DNA from 4 places in the Brevibacillus sp. NL20B1 genome. Region 3 is predicted to be linked to each of the others. Evidence: riboswitches for the same ligand, from Rfam matches in the RefSeq annotation. Region 3 holds a riboswitch; each other region holds the start of a gene.

Region 1 (4,697 bases), on a different contig from region 3:
GAGCGCCTGCAGATCTGCCCGCCGCGAACTGATCGGCACGCCTTTCCACAGGACCTGTCCCTTGTGCGGGCGAAAAATGCCGTTTGCATGCAAAAACAGCGTCGACTTGCCGCAGCCGTTGCGGCCGAGCAGCGCACATCGCCGGCCTGCCGGCACGGCCATTGTCACGCCGTTGAGCGCAGGCTGAGCGGCGCCCGGATAGGTGTAATGCACATCGGCAAACTCAAGCACATGCGTTGTCACGTCTCATCCTCCGATCCACCATTCCCATGCCGCCAGCAGCACGCATCCGACCAGTGCCTCCCGTTCGTGCCGCTTGGAGCGGACATGTGTTGACAGGCTGACGACGCGAAAGTCCTCCGTGAAACCTCGCGCCATCATGCCCAGGTACAGCTGCCGATACCGGAGCATCGCACGTGCAAACAGCCGGCTGACCAACCTGCCGGTGTCGCGGAGCGCCGCGCGAATCCCCTGATAGCCGCCCCTCGCGATTTGCGCGGTCCGCAGCCAGGCTGCCGTTTCCAGAAACACAAACCCCAGACGGTACATAAGCATCACCAGATCGGTCAGCACCGCCGGCAGGCCGATGCGGCGCAGCACCTGGAGCAGTTCGGCAAACGGCACGGTAAAGAGCACGAAATACAAGCAGGACAGTGCCGCGAGGGAACGGCACATGAGGGTCACTGCCCGGGCGACGCCGTCCGTGGTCACATAGATCACCCAGCCTCCCCACTGCCAGGCGGCCAGGACATTGGCGCCGCTGCTCCACCCGGACGAAGGCGCCGCTTCCACCAACAGGGCCGGCATTCCCGCGGCCAGAAACGAACATGCGAGAACGAGCCCGACCAGGTAGACGCGCCAGGGAATGCGGGCGTAGGCGACAATCCAGATGCTGATCCAGACAAAGGCGGCAATCTGCACGGGCGGATGGCTGACCAGGACGATCAACATCAGCGCCACGGCAAACAGCAGCTTGCAGCCGGGGGACAGGCGGCGCAGCCGGTTGGTGTAGGCGAGCGTATCCAACTGGTCGATCATTGTTCTTTGCCGTTGTTCAACCGACCCCGGTACAGGCCGATTGCATATCCGATAAATCCGGCGCCCAGCGCGGCCTGCACGGCAAACAGCAGGCTTTCCGTCTCGCCGCCCGGCGGCTCCACAAGCGGCTGGAACCAGGGCTCATAGTCGGGGGCCACTTCTTTGATCGCTTCTTCCGCCGCGCCGTCCGCTCCGCCAAACTCCGAATCTTTCACCAATATCAGCGGCAGCACGGCCAACAACGCCACCAGCAGCAACAGCACCCGGTTTGACCAGCGTTTCACTTACATCCCCTCCCGTTTGAGCAGCGGCAGTTGCGACAGTTCTTTTGCATTGTACGACTGCAGCCAGTTCCAGACGAGCACCGTCAGCAGTCCCTCGCTTATGGCCAGCGGCACCTGCGTCAGCGCGAAGATGCCGGCAAATTTGGCGAACGAGGCGGCGACACCACCGGATGCTGCCGGAAACGCCAGCGCCAGCTGCAGTGACGTCACCACGTACGTGGTCAGGTCGGCCAGGGCAGCCGCCAGAAACACTGCCACCCGCTGGCCGCCGTTGGCCCGCAGCACCAGCCGATACACCCCGTAGGCCACAAACGGCCCGACCACTGCCATGGAAAACGCGTTGGCCCCCAGCGTGGTCAAGCCGCCGTGGGCGAGCAGCAGGGCCTGGAACAGCAGCACCAAGGTGCCCAGCACCGACATGACCAGCGGACCGAACAGGATGGCTCCCAGGCCGGTCCCGGTCGGGTGGGAACTGCTCCCGGTCACAGACGGAATTTTCAATGCGGACAGAACAAAGGCAAACGCCCCCGCCACCCCCAGCAGCAGCTTCAACTCGGGGTTATCCTGGACCAGCCGCTTGATGGAGCGCAGGCCCAGCAGGAAAAAGGGCAGAAACGCGGCCCACCAGAACAGCGCCCACTCCACCGGCAAAAAGCCTTCCATGATGTGCATGGCGTGTCCGGTCTCCGGCTCATTCAGCAGAAAGTACAGGACAAATCCCGTCACAAGCATTCCGCTCATCAACGAACGCGAACGGCTCATCGAGCATCCTCTCCCTATCTGGTTCGACATCCAACGTCCAAGAAAAAAACTCATCCGGCCGGATGAGCTTTGCGCAATGTGAATAGACGACTACTTCCTCAAACAAAACAGTCGTACTGCCTGGGCTCACCTCTCCTTTCCTCGAAGGCTGTTGGGTGCGGCAGCTAGGTAGGTCTCCTGGCTTCCAGATCATCACGCTCTTTTGCCTTCCCCGTCCGGCGAGCGGCGAGTGGCCTGTCAAAAGAGAATTCCCTGGTTACAGTGGCGGGACCGCTCGGGATTTTCACCCGATTCCCTGTTACCCCTTATCCGCATAAGGGCACCTAGCTCCGTTGTATTCGGTTTTTTTCCTTTCCATCTTGGACGTTTGCGTCCATTATAAACGAGCCCCCGCGAAAGCAAAAGAGGGGAGAATCGTCTCCGAGGTGCGCTATCTATCGTGCGTCCACGCCTACCGCGTCGCTGATGCGGGCAAACCCGTCCTTCTTCAACAGCTGCACCAGCCGTTTGTTAATCTGCCGCGCAATACCCGGCCCGCGGTAGATCATTCCCGTGTACACCTGCACCAGGCTGGCGCCGGCGCGAATCTTGCGGTAGGCGTCGTCACCGGTGAAGATGCCGCCCACTCCGATGATCGGCACCTTGTCCCCCACTTCCTGGTAAATTTCTCTCACCCAGGCGGTGGACCGCTCCTCCAGCGGCTTTCCGCTCAAGCCGCCCGCTTCTTCTGCGTACGGGTGGTTTTCCACCCCATCACGGGACAGTGTGGTGTTGGTGGCGATGATGCCGGCCGCCCCTTCGGCCACCGCGGCCCTGACCACGTCACTCATCTGCTCGTCCGCCATGTCGGGCGATACCTTCACCAGGATCGGCTTCGCCTTGGCGCCGCGCATCTCCAGTTCGGCCGCCTTGGCCTTCACTTCGCGGAGAATGGACCGCAGGCTGTTGGCCTCCTGCAAGTCGCGCAGGTTGGGCGTGTTGGGCGAGCTGACGTTGATCACAAAATAATGGCCGTACGAATAGAGCAGGTCCAGGCACTTGCTGTAGTCGGAAGCCGCTTCTTCATTGGGCGTCAGCTTGTTCTTGCCGATGTTGATGCCGATCGGGATGTCGGCATAGGCGTAGTCCAACAGGTTTTGCGAGGCGGTGTAGGCGCCGTAATTGTTGAACCCCATGCGGTTAATGACCGCCTGCTTCTCCGGCAGGCGGAACAGCCGCGGCTGCGGATTGCCCGGTTGTCCCTGCGGCGTGATTGTGCCCACTTCCACGAATCCAAAGCCCAGCGAAGCCAACGCGTGATAGACTTCGGCGTTTTTGTCAAATCCGGCGGCCAGGCCGACTGGATTGGGAAAGCGAATGCCCCAGAGCGTTGTCTCCAGACGTTCGTCGCGGAACTGATACACCATCTTCAGGATGCTTTTGCCCGGTGCGGAGTTTTCCACTGACCGGAGCAGGTGTATGGTCTTCTCATGCGCTTCTTCTGCGCTCATCTTAAACAGGAATTTTTTGACCAGTTGATACATCACTGCACTCCTCACTCGTTCTACTGCCTAGTAGCATACCATATTTGCAAAAGGGTGCGCACTACGAGAGAAGTACCCTTTCCCTTCGGTTACGGAAAAACTTCTGCCGCGATACGAGGATAGACCCTGGTCCATTGGCAGCAGACGGCTGTTTCGGTTCCTACTCCTCCCGTCTGCAGGCAGCCGGCCCCTCTAGCAACTAGTATCCTCATTCCCTATGCCTGTATTCTCTTAAACCCGATCTCCCGACAAAAAAACTGCCTGCCCCGATTGGCAGGGCAGGCAGTTGGTCACGGTTTTGCTGTGTCGGCTGGGATCGTCCCGGCCCGGTCAGTTTTTCACCAGCAGCACGTCGTCGATAGAGACGTACGGCAGGTTGTGCGCTTCGGCGACGGCCTTGTAGGTCACGTTCCCCTCGATCACGTTGACCCCTTTGGCCAGCGCGCGGTTGTCCAGAATCGCTTGGCGGTAGCCCTTGTTGGCAAGCTGCACAGCGTACGGCACGGTCACATTGGTCAGTGCCAGCGTGGAAGTGCGCGCCACCGCGCCCGGCATGTTGGCAACCGCGTAGTGGATCACGCCGTGTTTTTCGTAGGTCGGGTTGTCGTGCGTGGTGATGCGGTCGATCGTTTCGATGGAACCGCCCTGGTCGATCGCCACGTCGACGATCACAGAGCCCGGTGCCATCGTTTTGACCATCTCTTCCGTCACCAGGCGAGGTGCACGGGCACCAGGGATGAGCACGGCGCCGATGAGCAGGTCCGCCTTTTTCACGGCGTTGGCGATGTTGAACGAATTGGACATCAGGGTTTGCACGCGACCTTGGAACAGGTCATCCAGTTGGCGCAGGCGATCAGCATTCACGTCGATAATCGTGACGTTGGCGCCCAGACCGACTGCCATTTTGGCAGCGTTGGTGCCGACGATGCCGCCGCCGATGATGACCACTTCACCTTTTTGCACACCAGGTACGCCGCCGAGCAGCACGCCCTTGCCGCCGTACGGTTTCTCCAGGAACTGCGCGCCGATTTGCACGGACATGCGGCCGGCCACTTCGGACATCGGCATCAGGAGAGGCAGTGAACCGTTG
Region 2 (4,697 bases), on a different contig from region 3:
CGATCCTCTGCGGGACGGCAGGCAGCATTGTTCAGCTCAGCATCTACCGGGCCATCCAGGGGATTGGCGGCGGAGCGCTGATGCCGATTGCCTTTACGATCATTTTTGACGTGTTCCCACCGGAGAAGCGAGGGAAAATGACTGGCCTGTTCGGAGCGGTGTTCGGCACGTCCAGTGTTGTCGGTCCCCTGCTCGGCGCCTACATCACCGATTACTTTGGCTGGCACTGGGTCTTTTACATCAACGTGCCGATCGGTCTTCTGTCGCTCTGGTTTATCTCCGCGTACTACAAGGAGTCGCTGGAACACAGCAAGCAGAGCATTGACTGGTGGGGTGCGATCACGCTGGTGGGAGCGGTGGTCAGCCTGATGTTTGCACTGGAGCTGGGCGGCAATCAATACGCCTGGGACTCTGCGGTGATTCTCGGTCTGTTTGCCGCGTTTGCCGTGCTGTTTGCCGTGTTTTTGTACGTGGAGAGACGGGCGGCCGAGCCGATCATTTCGTTTTCCATGTTCAGACAGCGGCTGTTTGCCGCAAGCAATATGGTGTCTCTTCTGTACGGCGCGTCCTTCATCATCACGACCGTCTACATTCCGATCTTTATCCAGGGAGTGTTTGGCGGCTCGGCGTCCAACTCGGGGCTGCTGCTCACTCCGATGATGCTCGGATCGGTACTCGGCAGCCAAACGGGCGGGATGCTGACGACGAAGACCAGCTACCGCAACATCATGCTGCTGTCCGCCGCCTTTTTCCTGTCCGGCTTGTTTTTGTTGGGGACGCTGACACCGGAGGTCTCGCGCAGTCTGGTGACCGTCTACATGGTCCTTACCGGGTTTGGCGTCGGTTTTTCCTTCTCCGTCCTGGGCATGGCTGCGATCCACAACTTTGACATGCGTCAACGCGGTTCGGCCAGCTCGACCAACTCGTTTTTCCGCTCGCTGGGCATGACGCTGGGCGTGAGCGTGTTTGGAATCGTACAGCGCAACCTGTTCCAGAGCGGCTTGGAAGAGGTATTTGCCGGTGGAAGCGGCATTCCGGCAGGGGGGCTGGTTGACCCGCGGGCGGTGCTGACTCCGGAAACCCGGGCGTCCATTCCGGCACCTGTCCTGGAGCAGATTACCGCAGTCCTCTCCTCGTCGATTGCGCAGACGTTCATGTGGGCGCTGATTCCGGCCTGTCTGGCGGTCGTAGGGATCCTGCTGATGGGCAAAGAGCGGATAAGCATACCCGCTGCACAGGTACGGCCCAAAACAGCGGAGCGGGGAAGAAGATAAACTAAAAGGCGAACACAGCCCTCGTGCACCGGAATGATCTCCGGCTGCATGCAGGGCTGCTTTTTTGTGCGTGGAGCATTATCAGATCAGGCCTGATTGGTTCGGGCGGGTTCAATAAATTCCAGCAATATAATATTATAGTAAATATTGGTAGAAGGTAAATGCAAGCGTGACGTGTTTTCGCTGCTGTTCAAAGAACGAAGGGGGACAAACCATTTTGCAAGGAAAAACGTACCTATATCTGATTCCCGCAGTCATGGCCGCGATCCTGGTCGCCTGTTATCCCTTTGATTTATTTGACAGAATCTTCGTACTCCCACCCGAAAGACAGACGGTCCGTGAAGAAGAAGTGCTGCAAACCGTTGCCAGGATAAAAGACAACGTAACAATCGGCTCAACCAAACAAGAAGTCGCCGCACTGTTCGGTGACAGGTACGTTCTCGTGGATGACTAGGGGGATCTCGAAAACGGCTGTGATGAATTCTGGCTGTACCGCTTTTTCACCGAGGAGGATTACCAGTCCTCTGTGCCCGACCATGTCATTGATCAAGAGGGGATTCGCAGCGGAAAAGTAGGAGCCGCCTTCTTCATCGGCTGGAAAGATGAACGAGTCTACCTGTACACCATCGCTTACCTTCAAGGCCCCAATCGCAATCTGCATGTTTACTCCAATGTGAATGGAACCAGAGCAGAAGAAATTTTGAATCCAGATGGCTCGATGGCGCCCGTCGATTAAAAGTCAGCCCATTGCCCGCTCGCTTTTTCCTTCCTATCCACGGCCACTTTTGTTATGATGGAGACAAGTGCCGGTCATGTGCGGCACCGACAACTGCATACGGCAAACAGGTCTTCACCTGCGCGGACGCTTCCGGGCGGGTGAAGTTAAAAGGGAAGTTTGGTGAAAATCCAACGCGGTCCCGCCACTGTAAGAGGGGAGTTTTCCTTCGCGGCGACAGCCATCCACTGCTCCAGCGGGAGTGGGAAGGAGAAGGAAAGCGGCGATCCTCAAGCCAGGAGACCTGCCTGTTTTGCGTGAGCACTGATTTCCTTCGGGTCAAAGGAAAAGGTGAGGATTGTCGTGGACGTCGTGTCGACGCTTTGCTTCCTTTGGTTTTCGAGGAAAGCAAAGCGTTTTTTAATTGTATCTGAAAAGACACCGTGAACGGTAGATGAGCTGGCACAAGGGGCGGACCGTTTGGCATCGCGTCCCTGGTTGGCCGGCCAGAGGGGGAGGAAATGGTCGATGAACAAATCCGACAACAAGCGAGGACTGGTCCTGGTGTACACCGGGGACGGAAAAGGGAAGACAACGGCGGCGCTGGGGCTGGCCGTACGGGCGACCGGCCGCGGCAAGCGTGTGTTGGTGGTACAGTTTATCAAGTCGCCGGAACGCACCTACGGGGAAAAAATCGTCTTTGACCGGTTGGGCATCGAGATGGTGCAAAAAGGCATCGGCTTTACCTGGACGAAAACGCCCGAGGAGCACCGCGCCGCTCTGCGGGAAGCGTGGCGATACGCCAAGGAGCAGGTATTGGGCGGCGAATACGACATGGTGATTCTCGACGAATTGAACAACGCGCTGGCGATTGATCGTTTTCCCGTAGCGGACGTGCTGCCGCTGGACGATGTAGTGGACACGATCAAAAACAGGCCGAGCCACGTGCATCTGGTGATTACGGGACGGGACGCGCGGCCGGAAATCATCGCGATTGCCGATCTGGTAACGGAGATGAAAGCGGTCAAGCACTACTATGACGAAGGCATCCCCGCCGTGCTGGGGGTGGAGTATTGATGACCGCCGTGTTGGAGGTGTTCGGTCACGGCGGCGATCTGGTTACGGCGGCGGAGCGCTTCGGTGTGGAAGTCGGGCAATTTGTCGATTTCAGCGCCAACATCAACCCGCTGGGCCCGCCTGCCCGCGTGCTGGAAGGACTGCGGGAGGTGCTGCCTCGGGTGGTTCACTATCCCGATCCGGGGCACCGGTCGTTTCGCAGCGCATTGGCGGCAAAGCTGAACCTGCCGGCATCGTGGCTTCTGCCGACCAACGGGGCGGCCGAGGCGATGGCCCTGGCGATCCTCGCACTGAAGCCGCAGACGGTCGGCATCGTCACGCCTTGTTTTTCCGAATATGCCCAACTTTCCAGGCAGTTCGGCGCCCGCGTGCTGACCTGCCCGGGGCGGGAAGATCGCGGCTTCAAGCCGGACGAGGCGGAGCTGGACCGGCTGTTTGAACAGGCAGACCTTGTCTTTGTCGGTTCTCCCAACAACCCGACCGGCCTCTTGTATGAACCGGAAGAACTGCTGCGGATGGCCGGCTGGACCGACAGGACAGACACGCATCTGGTGATCGACGAGGCGTTTCTCGACTTTGTCGCGGAGGAGCGTCAGTTTACGCTGGCAGACCAGCTTTCCCGGTTTCCGCGCGTGCTGGTGATGCGCTCGCTGACGAAGATGTTCGCCATTCCCGGGCTGCGCCTCGGCTACGCCGTCGCCGTGCCCGCGCTGATTGAGCGGCTGCGGGAAAAGCAGGTCAGCTGGAGCGTCAACAGTCTGGCGCTTGCGGCCGGGGAGCTTTGCCTGGAGGAAGCGGACTACGAAGCGAAAACCAGACGGCTGATTGCCAAAGAGCGTTCCTATCTGTCCGGTGCCATCGCGCAGGAACTGGGCTGGCGCGTCTGGCCGGGCGAAGCCAACTTTCTGCTCGTGCGCTGTCCGGCTCAGATAACGGCGGCGGAACTGCAGGAGCTGCTGGGCAGACGGGGCATCTTGATTCGCAGTTGTGCCATGTACCCCGGCTTGACGCCCGGTGATTTTCGCATCGCAGTCCGCACCCGGCCGGAAAACGACCGCCTGTTGACGGCCTTGCGGGACGTCTGGCGTGAAAGGAGGGAGCGGCGCTGAGCCTGATCGTCGTTACCGGAGGCGTCCGCTCGGGGAAGAGCCGCTTCGCCGAAAAACTGGCTGCACAGGCGGGAGGCCCCGTCTTGTACGTGGCCACCGGCCAGGCATGGGACGAGGAAATGAAGCAACGGATTGAGCGGCATCGGGCGCGGCGGCCCCGCAATTGGGGACTGGCCGAAACAGATGGCACCCTGGCTGTGACCCTGCCGCAACTGAAGAGGTATCCGGTGGTGCTGTTGGACTGCCTGTCGACGTGGGTCAGCACACGGCTGATGAGTGTGCCGGAAGCGTCCTGGCGGGACGAAGCAATCGGGCGGGCGCTCCTGGAGGAAGCGGAGCAGTGGCTGGATGAAGCCTGCAGCGACGGCCGTACCGTTATCGCCGTGACCAGCGAGGTGGGTCTGGGCGGCGTCGCGATGACCAAGCTGGGCCGCTGGTTTGCCGACGTGCTGGGCGACGTCAACCAGCTGGCCGCCAGCCGGGCTGATACGGTCTATGCCGTTTTGGCAGGCATTCCCTGGA
Region 3 (4,697 bases):
GTGGAGGTGCCCACTTCCGTCACTTCGAATGTTTTGCCGGTGGCCATCATCTTGATTTTCATACCTTTTTTCAGCGTACCGTTGACGATCCGCACGGATGCGATCACGCCCCGGTACGGATCAAAGTAGGAGTCGAAGATCAGCGCCTGCAGCGGCGCATCCGGGTCTCCCTCGGGTGCCGGCACCTTTTTCACCACTGCCTCCAGCACGTCCTTGATGCCGATCCCTGCTTTGGCCGAGGTGAGGCAGGCGTCGCTGGCGTCCAGCCCGATGACGTCCTCCACTTCCTGCTTGATGCGCTCCGGCTCCGCGCTGGGCAGGTCGATCTTGTTGATGACCGGGATAATCTCGAGATTGTTGTCCAGCGCCAAATAGACGTTGGCCAATGTCTGCGCCTCAATCCCCTGGGCGGCGTCCACCACCAGGAGCGCCCCTTCACAGGCGGCAAGGCTGCGGGATACTTCGTACGTAAAGTCGACGTGTCCGGGGGTGTCGATCAGGTGCAGGATGTACTCCTCTCCGTCATCGGCTTTATAGTTCAACCGCACGGCGTTCAGCTTGATCGTAATGCCGCGCTCCTTTTCCAGCTCCATCGTGTCCAGAAACTGGTCTTCCATCTCGCGGGCCGACAGTGCTCCGGTCAGCTCCAAAATGCGGTCCGCCAGGGTTGACTTTCCGTGGTCAATATGGGCGATAATGGAAAAATTGCGAATTCGTTTCTGTCTTTCACGGCGATCCATCTGTGTCTGTTCCCTCCCACGCCATCCGAAAGTCGCTTTCAGATAGCGTTCCGAAAAAATACACTAAGGTCAATTATAACAAAGGCCGGATAGCGGAGCAATAAGCAGGAACGAGGCGGAAGGAGAGGGAAGATGGGAGATGGAAGGGGCATGACGGGGCGCACCCCTTCTGGAGGAGAGGGCGACGGGGGAATTAGGGGAGCAGCACCCGGGTACGGCCCTGTCAGTGTGCAGAGCCGTACCTTTTCAGTTTCTGCACGATCTGCGGCGGAAACATCGACTCGAGGCTGCTCTGGTAACGGCTGCCGTCCTCCGGCATGCGGTGGCTTGTGACCTGGTACCCGGCGCTGCCGCCGCGAGAGACCCTGTACGCGATGTCAAAGACCATCGGGGCGCTGAGCGCGAGCTGCTGTTGGTCCCCGCCCCTGCCGGTAATCTGCACCCATGCGTACACGCGCCGGTTCTCCGCATTGGGGGCTTCCACGCCGATTACATCCAGTTTGACGTCCCGCTCACCGCCGAGCCAGTCAAGATCACCCCGGATGCTCTGCAGGTAGCGGGTAATCAGCGGCGTGACCAGTTCCCGGTTGGCCGGCGACACGCCCTCCTTCACCTCGACGAACACCTGTCCGAAATGCTTGCCGCCGGAGACGACCTGCAGCTTCCAGATACCCGCATGCGGCAAAACGATGCCGGAAGGAAAATGGCCGTCCGCGTCATACTGCGGTCCCGCCACCCGGTAGCTGCCCAGATCCACGCGCTCCCCCTCGGTGCTCCACCCGACCAGATTCACTTCCGGGGCAAACGGACCATTCAGCAGCCAGAACACGTTTTGCATCTGTCCTTCGTACAGCTCATCCGTGATGATGCGCACCGGCTTCTCGCCGACATAGCGGAACGGTTTGCCGTCATGGACCGTCTCCATCTGCGGCGACGTTTTCCACAGCACGGGAGGAGAGGAGACGAGGCCGAACAGCGGCGGTGCGGTTGTCTTCGGCGCGGGGCCAGGGGCGGCCGGTTGCTTGGGCTGCAGCGCATCGGGCCACCACATCCACAGGGCCAGCAGCGTCACCGCAGCGGACGCCGACGCCAGAAGCGGTCCGCGCCTCTGCCGCTGCGACCGCTGTCTGATGCGCTTTCGCACGGCTTCTTCCATTCCGGGGGTAAACGTCACGTCCTTGCACACCGTTTCGTCGGCCCGCTCCTTCAGCTCTCGCAGCCATTTGTCCCGTTCCATTCCCATTCCTCCCTTGACTCCATCCGCTGTCTCAACTGCTGCCGGGCGCGGTGCAGCCGTGTCCGGACCGTTCCCTCCGTCACGCCAAGCACTTCGGCCGTTTCCGCGATGGACAGATCGGCGTAGTAGTGCAGCGCGATCACCTGGCGGTACAGCGGCGGCAGCTCCAGCACCAGGCGAACCAGCTCGTCCCGTTGCGCCCGCTCCATGACCTGCCGCTCCGCGGACACGTCGCTCTCCCTGCTGATCCAGGAACGAGGCAGCAGGTTGCGAAACGCCCAGGAGCGCAGGCACCCTTTGCACTCGTTCACGGCGATCCGGTAGAGCCAGGTGCGGATGCTGCTCTCGCCGCGAAAACGGGGCAGGTGACGGTACGCTTTCAAAAAGACGTCCTGCGTGATGTCTTCCGCCAGACTGCGGTCTTTCACCATCAAGGTGACCAGGCGAAGCACGCGCGTCCCGTATTCCCGCATGATCTGTTCCAGCACCGCTTCCACCGTCGGCTGCAGTTTTTCCACGCGGCGCGCCTCCCTTCGTGTGCATTCACCTGTTTAGATGCGGCCGGCCGACGAAATGTTACAACGTTTATGGCGAAAAACGGGTCCAGGGGAGCGGGAGTGCGCCAAACAGCATGACCGATGTCGCCCCGACCGACGCCCCCGAAGAGACGCCCAGGATGTCGGGATCAGCGAGGGAATTGCGGACAAGTGCCTGGATGGCCGCCCCGACTACGGAGAGGCCATCCCCGACGAAAGCACCAATACATACTCGCCTGCCTGTTGTAAACCTGGCTCACATGTTTACGCACAAACAAAAAAGCATCTCCCGTATTGGACGGAAGATGCCTGTCTGCATGCGGACACGACAAAAGAACAGACGCGGAGCGCCGTTTCTTTCTGTCCCCTGCTTTCCACACATCCCCATCCTCGTGGGTAAAAGCGTGATCGCTTCACGGCAGGTCTCCTGGCTTGGGTTCATCGCTCCCTGCACCTTCCCATCTCGCCAGACCGGCGAGACAGTGGCTGTCGCAGGGCGCTCCCGTTACAGTGGCGGGACCGCGTCGGACTTTCACCGAACTTCCCTTTTAAGCCCCCCGGGCGGACCTGCACCCGGACGGCACCGTGAAACACCATATTCGTTTTTCGTCTGAGCCTTACCTGATGACGGTCAGCTGTTTCGGGAACTGCGTCAATACATCGCAGCCGCTGTCGGTCACCAGCACGTCGTCCTCGATTCGCACGCCCCCCACGCCCGGGAGGTAGATCCCCGGTTCGATCGTGAAGACCATGCCGGGACGAAGCACGTCCTGGTTTTGTCCGTGAACCGACGGATATTCGTGGACGTCCATGCCCAATCCGTGCCCCAGACGGTGCATGAAATACGGACCATACCCTTTTTCCTCGATTACGCGGCGAGCCGTTTGGTCGAGGTGAGCCAGCGTGACACCCGGACGCACCTCAGCGATGGCCGCTTCGTTGGCCGCAAGCACCGTCTCGTAGATTTCCCGAAGCTGTGCACTGATCTCGCCGATCGCAAAGGTGCGGGTGATGTCGGACACGTAGCCGTCAGCCGCCACGCCCAGGTCAAACAACAGCAGGTCTCCCTCGCGCACCTGCCGGCTGCCCGGGGTTCCGTGCGGCAGCGCCGATTTTTCGCCGGCCAGCACCATCGTGTCAAACGAAGGCCCGTCAGCCCCCAACCGCTTCATCTGGTATTCCAGTTCGGCGACGATCTCCATCTCGGTGACACCCGGTTTCACTTTTTTCAGACTCTCGCTCAGTGCCTGTTCCACCAGCCGCACGGCGTGCCTGATGCGGGCCACTTCCTCCGCCGACTTGATCAACCGCATTTCGCGGAGCGGTTCCTCCACGTCGGCGTACCGCTTGGCCGACACGACCGCGCTCATCGCTTCAAAGCGCTCCACAGTCATGTGGCTCTTCTCGATGCCCAACCGCGTCACTCCGGCGGGCAGCGCCTGCTTCAACACGTCATACGGATTATCCGTATCGGTATGCGTCAGGATTTGCTTGACCCCGGAAGCCGCCGCTGCCGCCGCTTCACGATCCAGCGCCGGGACGATCAACGACGGTTCGCCCTGCGCCGGGATGATGAGGCCCATGAAGCGTTCGTGGGGTTCCGTAAAAAAGCCAGTCAGATAGTAAACGTGTTTGGGCGAGGTGATCAACACCGCGTCCAACTCTTCCTTTTCCATATACGTGTGCAACTGCTGCATGCGCTCCTGGTACAACTTGCTCACCCTGCTTTCTCTTGGTATCTACTAGCGAGGATACCATGTCCTCGGAAAAAAAAGAAGCGAGCGGGCCCTATCACCCATGCTCCACGGACTTTGTCTATATACGGGAAGGCTGCCGAGCAGCCTCGACAGCCGGACGGAATGGCGTTTTCAATGTTTCATCCGCGGGTCAAGCGCGTCGCGCAGACCGTCGCCGATCAGGTTGAAGCCGAGCACCGTCAGCATGATGGACAAGCCGGGGAAGATGACGGTCCACGGCGCTTTTTGAATGTACTGGCGTGAGTCGGACAGCATCAGCCCCCACTCCGGCTGCGGCGGCTGCGCCCCCAGTCCGAGGAACCCCAGGGCAGCCGCTTCAAGAATTGCCGTCGCAATGCCCAGCGTGCCGGTGACGATGATCGGCGCCAGGCTGTTCGGCAGGATGTGATGCAGGATAATCCGAGAGTTTTTCGATCCGATCGCCTTC
Region 4 (4,697 bases), on a different contig from region 3:
CCGCAGCTTTGCCCAACGACTCGTAATTCTCCGCAATCAGCAGTTTCATGCGCTCTCCCTCCGTCAGCCGCTTCAGTATTTTTTGTCCAGCACCGCTTTTGCCGTCTTTTCCTTGTAGGTCAGCGCTTTCTCCTGGATGCGCATGGCCAGTGCCGTACACAGGATGTCGATGACGTGCAGTTGGGCGATTTTGGCCGCGAGCGAACCGCCCTGCAGCGGCCCTTCCTTTGCTGCCGTCAAAAGCGTGACATCAGCCACGTTCGTGATCGGCGAGCGGCGGTAGTGGGTGATGCACAGCACTGTTGCCCCTGCTTCCTTCGCCACTTTCAGCGAATCGATCGTATCCTTGGTGCTGCCCGACACGGAGATGCCCACGGCGACGTCGCCGGGCCCCAGCGTGGCGGCAGCCATCGCCTGCAGGTGTGCCTCGTAAAAGGCGTCCACTTTCAGCCCCAGGCGCAAGCACGTGTATTTGGCATCCTGGGCCGTCACCCCGGATGTTCCCACGCCGTAAAAGTGGATCGTGTTGGCGGCTTGCAGCAGGTCGACACACCGCTCCAGCTCGACCGGGTCGATGAGCGAGCTGGTGTCACCAACCGCCTGCATGTTGGTGGCCGTCACCTTTTGCGCGATGGTCGTCAGCGAATCCTCCTCCGTTACCTCACCGTGCAGGTTTTTCACCGGATGGACCAGCTCCTGGGCCAGCGCCAGCTTGAACTCCTGGTAGCTGCGAAAACCGATCTTGCGGCAGAAGCGCAGCACGGTGGTTTCGCCCACGCCCGCTTTTTCCGCCAGGTCGATGACGGAAGAGTAAATTACGCTCTCCGTCTGGCTCAGTACGATCTCCGCCACTTTTTGCTCAGATTTGGTAAACGACGGCCGCAAACTCTGAATGCCCAGCAGGGTGGCATTGGTTTTGGCCGCGCCGCCGGACGCGCCGGCCGTCTGCTCTTTCTGATTTACCGTCATCGGCGTCCTCCTCCGTTTATCACCAAAAGAAAACAGCTTTATTCCTACCGCCATTATATGCAAAAGCGGAGCATTCCGCCATATTGATTGATATATGTGGAGAAGTTCTCCATTCTATATCAGACCGTTCTGATTCGCGGCGCACTCCGCTTCCGCGAGCATCCGCCGCTCTTGGCGCCGCTTGTCTTAGCGAACAACAACAAAAAAAGCCTCCACCCGGAACCTTTTGATCCGAGTGAAAGCTTTTCGACGTGTGTGCAAAGCACCGGCCGCCTACACGATTACGCGGTACCCGATCAGGATGACAAGCACCATCAGCGCGAGCGCGCCAACGAAAAATCCGATGCTGGCTTCCTGGCGGCGTGCCCGTCCCAGCGCCATTTCCATCAGCCCGAAGACGACAATCCCCAGCAGTCCCTTCACATAGTACAGGACGTCTCCCGTGTGGAACTTAAACAACATCCAACCGCCTGTCACGACCACAATCACCATCATCACGCGCAGAAACATGTGAACGATGTTGCCCACTTTTTCCTTGCCGAGACGGAAAAGGATGTACCCGACGATCAGCAGGATGAATGCCACTTCCCAACCGCCTACGTGGGCTTTAAGATACGCATAGCTCACCGTTTGCTCACTCCTTGCCCAGTGCAATCTCCATACTCGTCTCATTATAACAGATTGGCAAGGGAAAAGCAGGGCGCGCAATGCTTGGCGGTTTTGTGACAGCTAGTCACTGGACCGGACCCGCTTTTTTGGAAGCGGCCAGCCAAGATCAGTCTTCCCTCCCACAACATATTGTGTTATAGTACCTTCATACAACCATATATAGTACGCTTTGTGGTGCGCTTGACCAGGATTCCGGCAAGCGCTTAAAAGGGAAGACCGGTGCAAGTCCGGCGCGGTCCCGCCACTGTAAATGGGGAGCGACTCTGTCAGATGCCACTGTCGATCGCATCGACGGGAAGGTTCAGAGAAGCGATGATCCATGAGCCAGGAGACCTGCCACAAAGACAACACCGTTGGAACCACGAGGATGGGGAGGTGTGGAATCGGTCACCGGCGGCGTGCCGCTCTTTCTGGCGCACGTTCCGCTTTGACACAGGCATGTTTGTTTCCACATGGGCAACATCAGCATCCTCTACCCGACGGGAGAGGATGCTTTTTTCATGAACCGCAAAGGAGAGGGATAGATTGCAAACGGTTGTCTCTGGCATTGACCAACGTATTACATCGCTGATTGGCGACATTCTGGCCGATTTTCCCCGGCTGCGCGCAGATGCCGTCATCCAGTCGGCGGCCATCAGAGCCAAACACAAAACGCTCACGGAACAGGAAGCGGCAAAAATCGTTGCCATGTCGGCCGCCGAACTGATCTCCAAAGAGGAGCCGGAATGGACCTACGTCGCCGCCAGGGCGTACCTCGCTGCCCTGTATCACGAAGCGGCCCGCAGCCGGGCGTATTCCTTTAGTCCTGCGCGTCCCTACGGTTCGTTTTTGAACCTGTTGAAACAGCTGGTGGAAAAGGGCATTTACAAACAGGAACTGCTGACCGCCTACCGTCCGGAAGAGATTGCGGAGCTGGAACGGGAGATTGATCCGGAAAAGGACAAGCTGTTTACCTATTTGGGGATCGTGACTCTCGCCGAGCGGTATTTGGCGAGGGATTACACCGGCAGCCTGTATGAACTGCCCCAGGAGCGGTTTATGGTCATCGCCATGCACCTCATGCTGCAGGAACCCCGCGAAAAAAGACTCGCGCTGGTAAAGGAAGCCTACTGGGCGCTCAGCCATCAGTACATGACCGTGGCAACGCCCACCATGGCGAATGCCGGCAAAGCACGGGGCGGACAGCTCTCCAGCTGCTTTGTCGACACGGTCGACGACTCTCTGCAGGGCATCTACGATTCCAACACCGACGTCGCCCGGCTGTCCAAGATGGGCGGCGGCATCGGCGTGTACATGGGAAAAGTGCGGGCGCGCGGCTCTTCCATCCGCGGCTATGAAAACAAATCCAGCGGGGTCATCCCGTGGATTCGCCAGCTGAACAATACGGCGGTCAGCGTCGACCAGCTCGGAACGCGCAACGGCAGCGTTGCCGTGTATCTCGACGTGTGGCACAAGGACATCCTGGCGTTTCTCGATTTGAAAATGAACAACGGGGACGAACGCCTGCGGGCGCATGACATCTTTACGGGTGTGTGCATCCCTGATCTGTTCATGGAAGCGGTGGAAAACCGGGCCGAGTTTCACTTGTTTGATCCGCATGAAGTGCGCACCGTCATGGGCTTTTCGCTGGAGGATTGCTACGATGAGGAGCCCGGGCGAGGCACGTTCCGCGAACGGTACGAGGCGTGCGTGCGGCATCCCCGCTTGAGCCGCGTGACGGTACCCGCCATCGAGATCATGAAGCGGATCATGATCTCCCAGCTGGAGACGGGCACGCCGTTCATGTTCTACCGGGATACCGTCAACCGCGCCAACCCCAACAAACATGCGGGCATGATTTACTCCAGCAATTTGTGCACGGAAATCCTGCAGAACATGTCGCCCACCACGGTGACAGAAGAAGTGCTGCAGGACGGAGAGATCGTGATTCGGAAAACGCCGGGCGATTTCGTCGTCTGCAATCTCTCCAGCATCAACCTGGGGCGCGCCGTGCCTGCCAACGTGCTGGAGCGGCTGATCCCCATCCAGGTGCGGATGCTGGACAACGTGATCGATGTGAACCGGATCGACGTCCTGCAGGCCCAGCAAACCAACAAAAAGTACCGGGGCATCGGGCTGGGAGCGTTTGGCCTGCATCATCTGCTGGCGCTCCAGGAAATCAGATGGGAAAGCGAAGAAGCGGTCGCCTTCAACGACCGGTTGTTTGAACGCATCCATTACTTGACGATTCGCGCCTCCCTGGAACTGGCGAAGGAAAAAGGCGCCTATCCGCTCTTTTCGGGCAGCGAATGGGAAAACGGCAGCTATTTTGCCCGCAGGGGCTACAATTCGCCCGAGTGGGAGGCGCTGGCCAAAGAAGTGGCCCGGCACGGCATTCGCAACGGGTATCTGATGGCGGTCGCTCCCACCGGCTCCACGTCGCTGATCGCCGGCTCCACCGCTTCCGTCGACCCGGTGTTTGAACCGGTCGCCTACGAGGAGAAGACGACGTACAAAATCGCCAATCCCGCTCCCGATCTGACTGCCCGCACGATGTGGTACTACAAGGGAGCCTATCACCTCGACCAGCATTGGTCGATCAGACAGGCGGCCGCCCGCCAGCGCCACCTCGATCAGGGGCAGAGCATCAATCTGTATGTCCGCCCCGACATCCACGCCAGAGAGCTGCTGCAGCTCCATCTGGAGGCATGGAAGCAGGGGCTGAAGACGACCTACTACGTCCGCAGCCGGGCCGTAGAGATTGATGAGTGCGAAGCCTGCACCTGATCGCGGAAAGGAGAACGGATATGCTGCAGAAGCAAAAGGTATTTGATACAAGCGCGCCCAACAGGTCAACCAAAATCATCAACGGCGAGTGTTCCGGGGTGTTGAACTGGGATGATATCCGCCACCCGGCGATGTACAAGCTGTACAAGGTGCTGATCGCCAACCACTGGATTCCGTCCGAGATTTCGATGAACAAGGACAAGCAGCAGTTTGCCGAACTGACGCCGATCGAACAGGACGCCTTCAAGAAGATTATCGGGCTGCTGGCTGTGCTCGACAGCATGCAGACCAAC

The links. Region 3 has a riboswitch for cobalamin ahead of KDN35_RS06665 (iron chelate uptake ABC transporter family permease subunit). Riboswitches for the same ligand answer to the same signal wherever they lie in the genome.
Region 1: it holds a riboswitch for cobalamin, as region 3 does, so the genes downstream of both, KDN35_RS12930 (energy-coupling factor ABC transporter permease) here and KDN35_RS06665 (iron chelate uptake ABC transporter family permease subunit) in region 3, are expected to answer to the same signal.
Region 2: it holds a riboswitch for cobalamin, as region 3 does, so the genes downstream of both, cobO (cob(I)yrinic acid a,c-diamide adenosyltransferase) here and KDN35_RS06665 (iron chelate uptake ABC transporter family permease subunit) in region 3, are expected to answer to the same signal.
Region 4: it holds a riboswitch for cobalamin, as region 3 does, so the genes downstream of both, KDN35_RS03655 (ribonucleoside-diphosphate reductase subunit alpha) here and KDN35_RS06665 (iron chelate uptake ABC transporter family permease subunit) in region 3, are expected to answer to the same signal.

Annotation. Positions count from the first base shown of each region.
Region 1 is NZ_JAGTPT010000017.1:69,046-73,742, forward strand. It holds gene KDN35_RS12915 (energy-coupling factor ABC transporter ATP-binding protein) at 1-243, opposite strand, end outside; gene cbiQ (cobalt ECF transporter T component CbiQ) at 247-1,038, opposite strand; gene KDN35_RS12925 (energy-coupling factor ABC transporter substrate-binding protein) at 1,035-1,322, opposite strand; gene KDN35_RS12930 (energy-coupling factor ABC transporter permease) at 1,323-2,084, opposite strand; cobalamin riboswitch at 2,235-2,426, opposite strand; gene KDN35_RS12935 (quinone-dependent dihydroorotate dehydrogenase) at 2,519-3,607, opposite strand; gene ald (alanine dehydrogenase) at 3,938-4,697, opposite strand, start outside.
Region 2 is NZ_JAGTPT010000005.1:146,896-151,592, reverse strand. It holds gene KDN35_RS05595 (MDR family MFS transporter) at 1-1,274, shown strand, start outside; gene KDN35_RS05590 (hypothetical protein) at 1,531-1,728, shown strand; gene KDN35_RS05585 (hypothetical protein) at 1,801-2,010, shown strand; cobalamin riboswitch at 2,102-2,315, shown strand; gene cobO (cob(I)yrinic acid a,c-diamide adenosyltransferase) at 2,518-3,066, shown strand; gene cobD (threonine-phosphate decarboxylase CobD) at 3,066-4,175, shown strand; gene cobU (bifunctional adenosylcobinamide kinase/adenosylcobinamide-phosphate guanylyltransferase) at 4,172-4,697, shown strand, end outside.
Region 3 is NZ_JAGTPT010000007.1:49,977-54,673, forward strand. It holds gene lepA (translation elongation factor 4) at 1-740, opposite strand, end outside; gene KDN35_RS06655 (hypothetical protein) at 964-1,977, opposite strand; gene KDN35_RS06660 (sigma-70 family RNA polymerase sigma factor) at 1,947-2,495, opposite strand; partial or broken gene KDN35_RS06665 (iron chelate uptake ABC transporter family permease subunit) at 2,593-2,748, opposite strand; cobalamin riboswitch at 2,914-3,116, opposite strand; gene KDN35_RS06670 (M24 family metallopeptidase) at 3,131-4,225, opposite strand; gene nikC (nickel transporter permease) at 4,382-4,697, opposite strand, start outside.
Region 4 is NZ_JAGTPT010000003.1:115,527-120,223, forward strand. It holds gene nagB (glucosamine-6-phosphate deaminase) at 1-49, opposite strand, end outside; gene KDN35_RS03645 (MurR/RpiR family transcriptional regulator) at 73-969, opposite strand; gene KDN35_RS03650 (YisL family protein) at 1,243-1,596, opposite strand; cobalamin riboswitch at 1,794-1,993, shown strand; gene KDN35_RS03655 (ribonucleoside-diphosphate reductase subunit alpha) at 2,185-4,404, shown strand; gene KDN35_RS03660 (ribonucleotide-diphosphate reductase subunit beta) at 4,428-4,697, shown strand, end outside.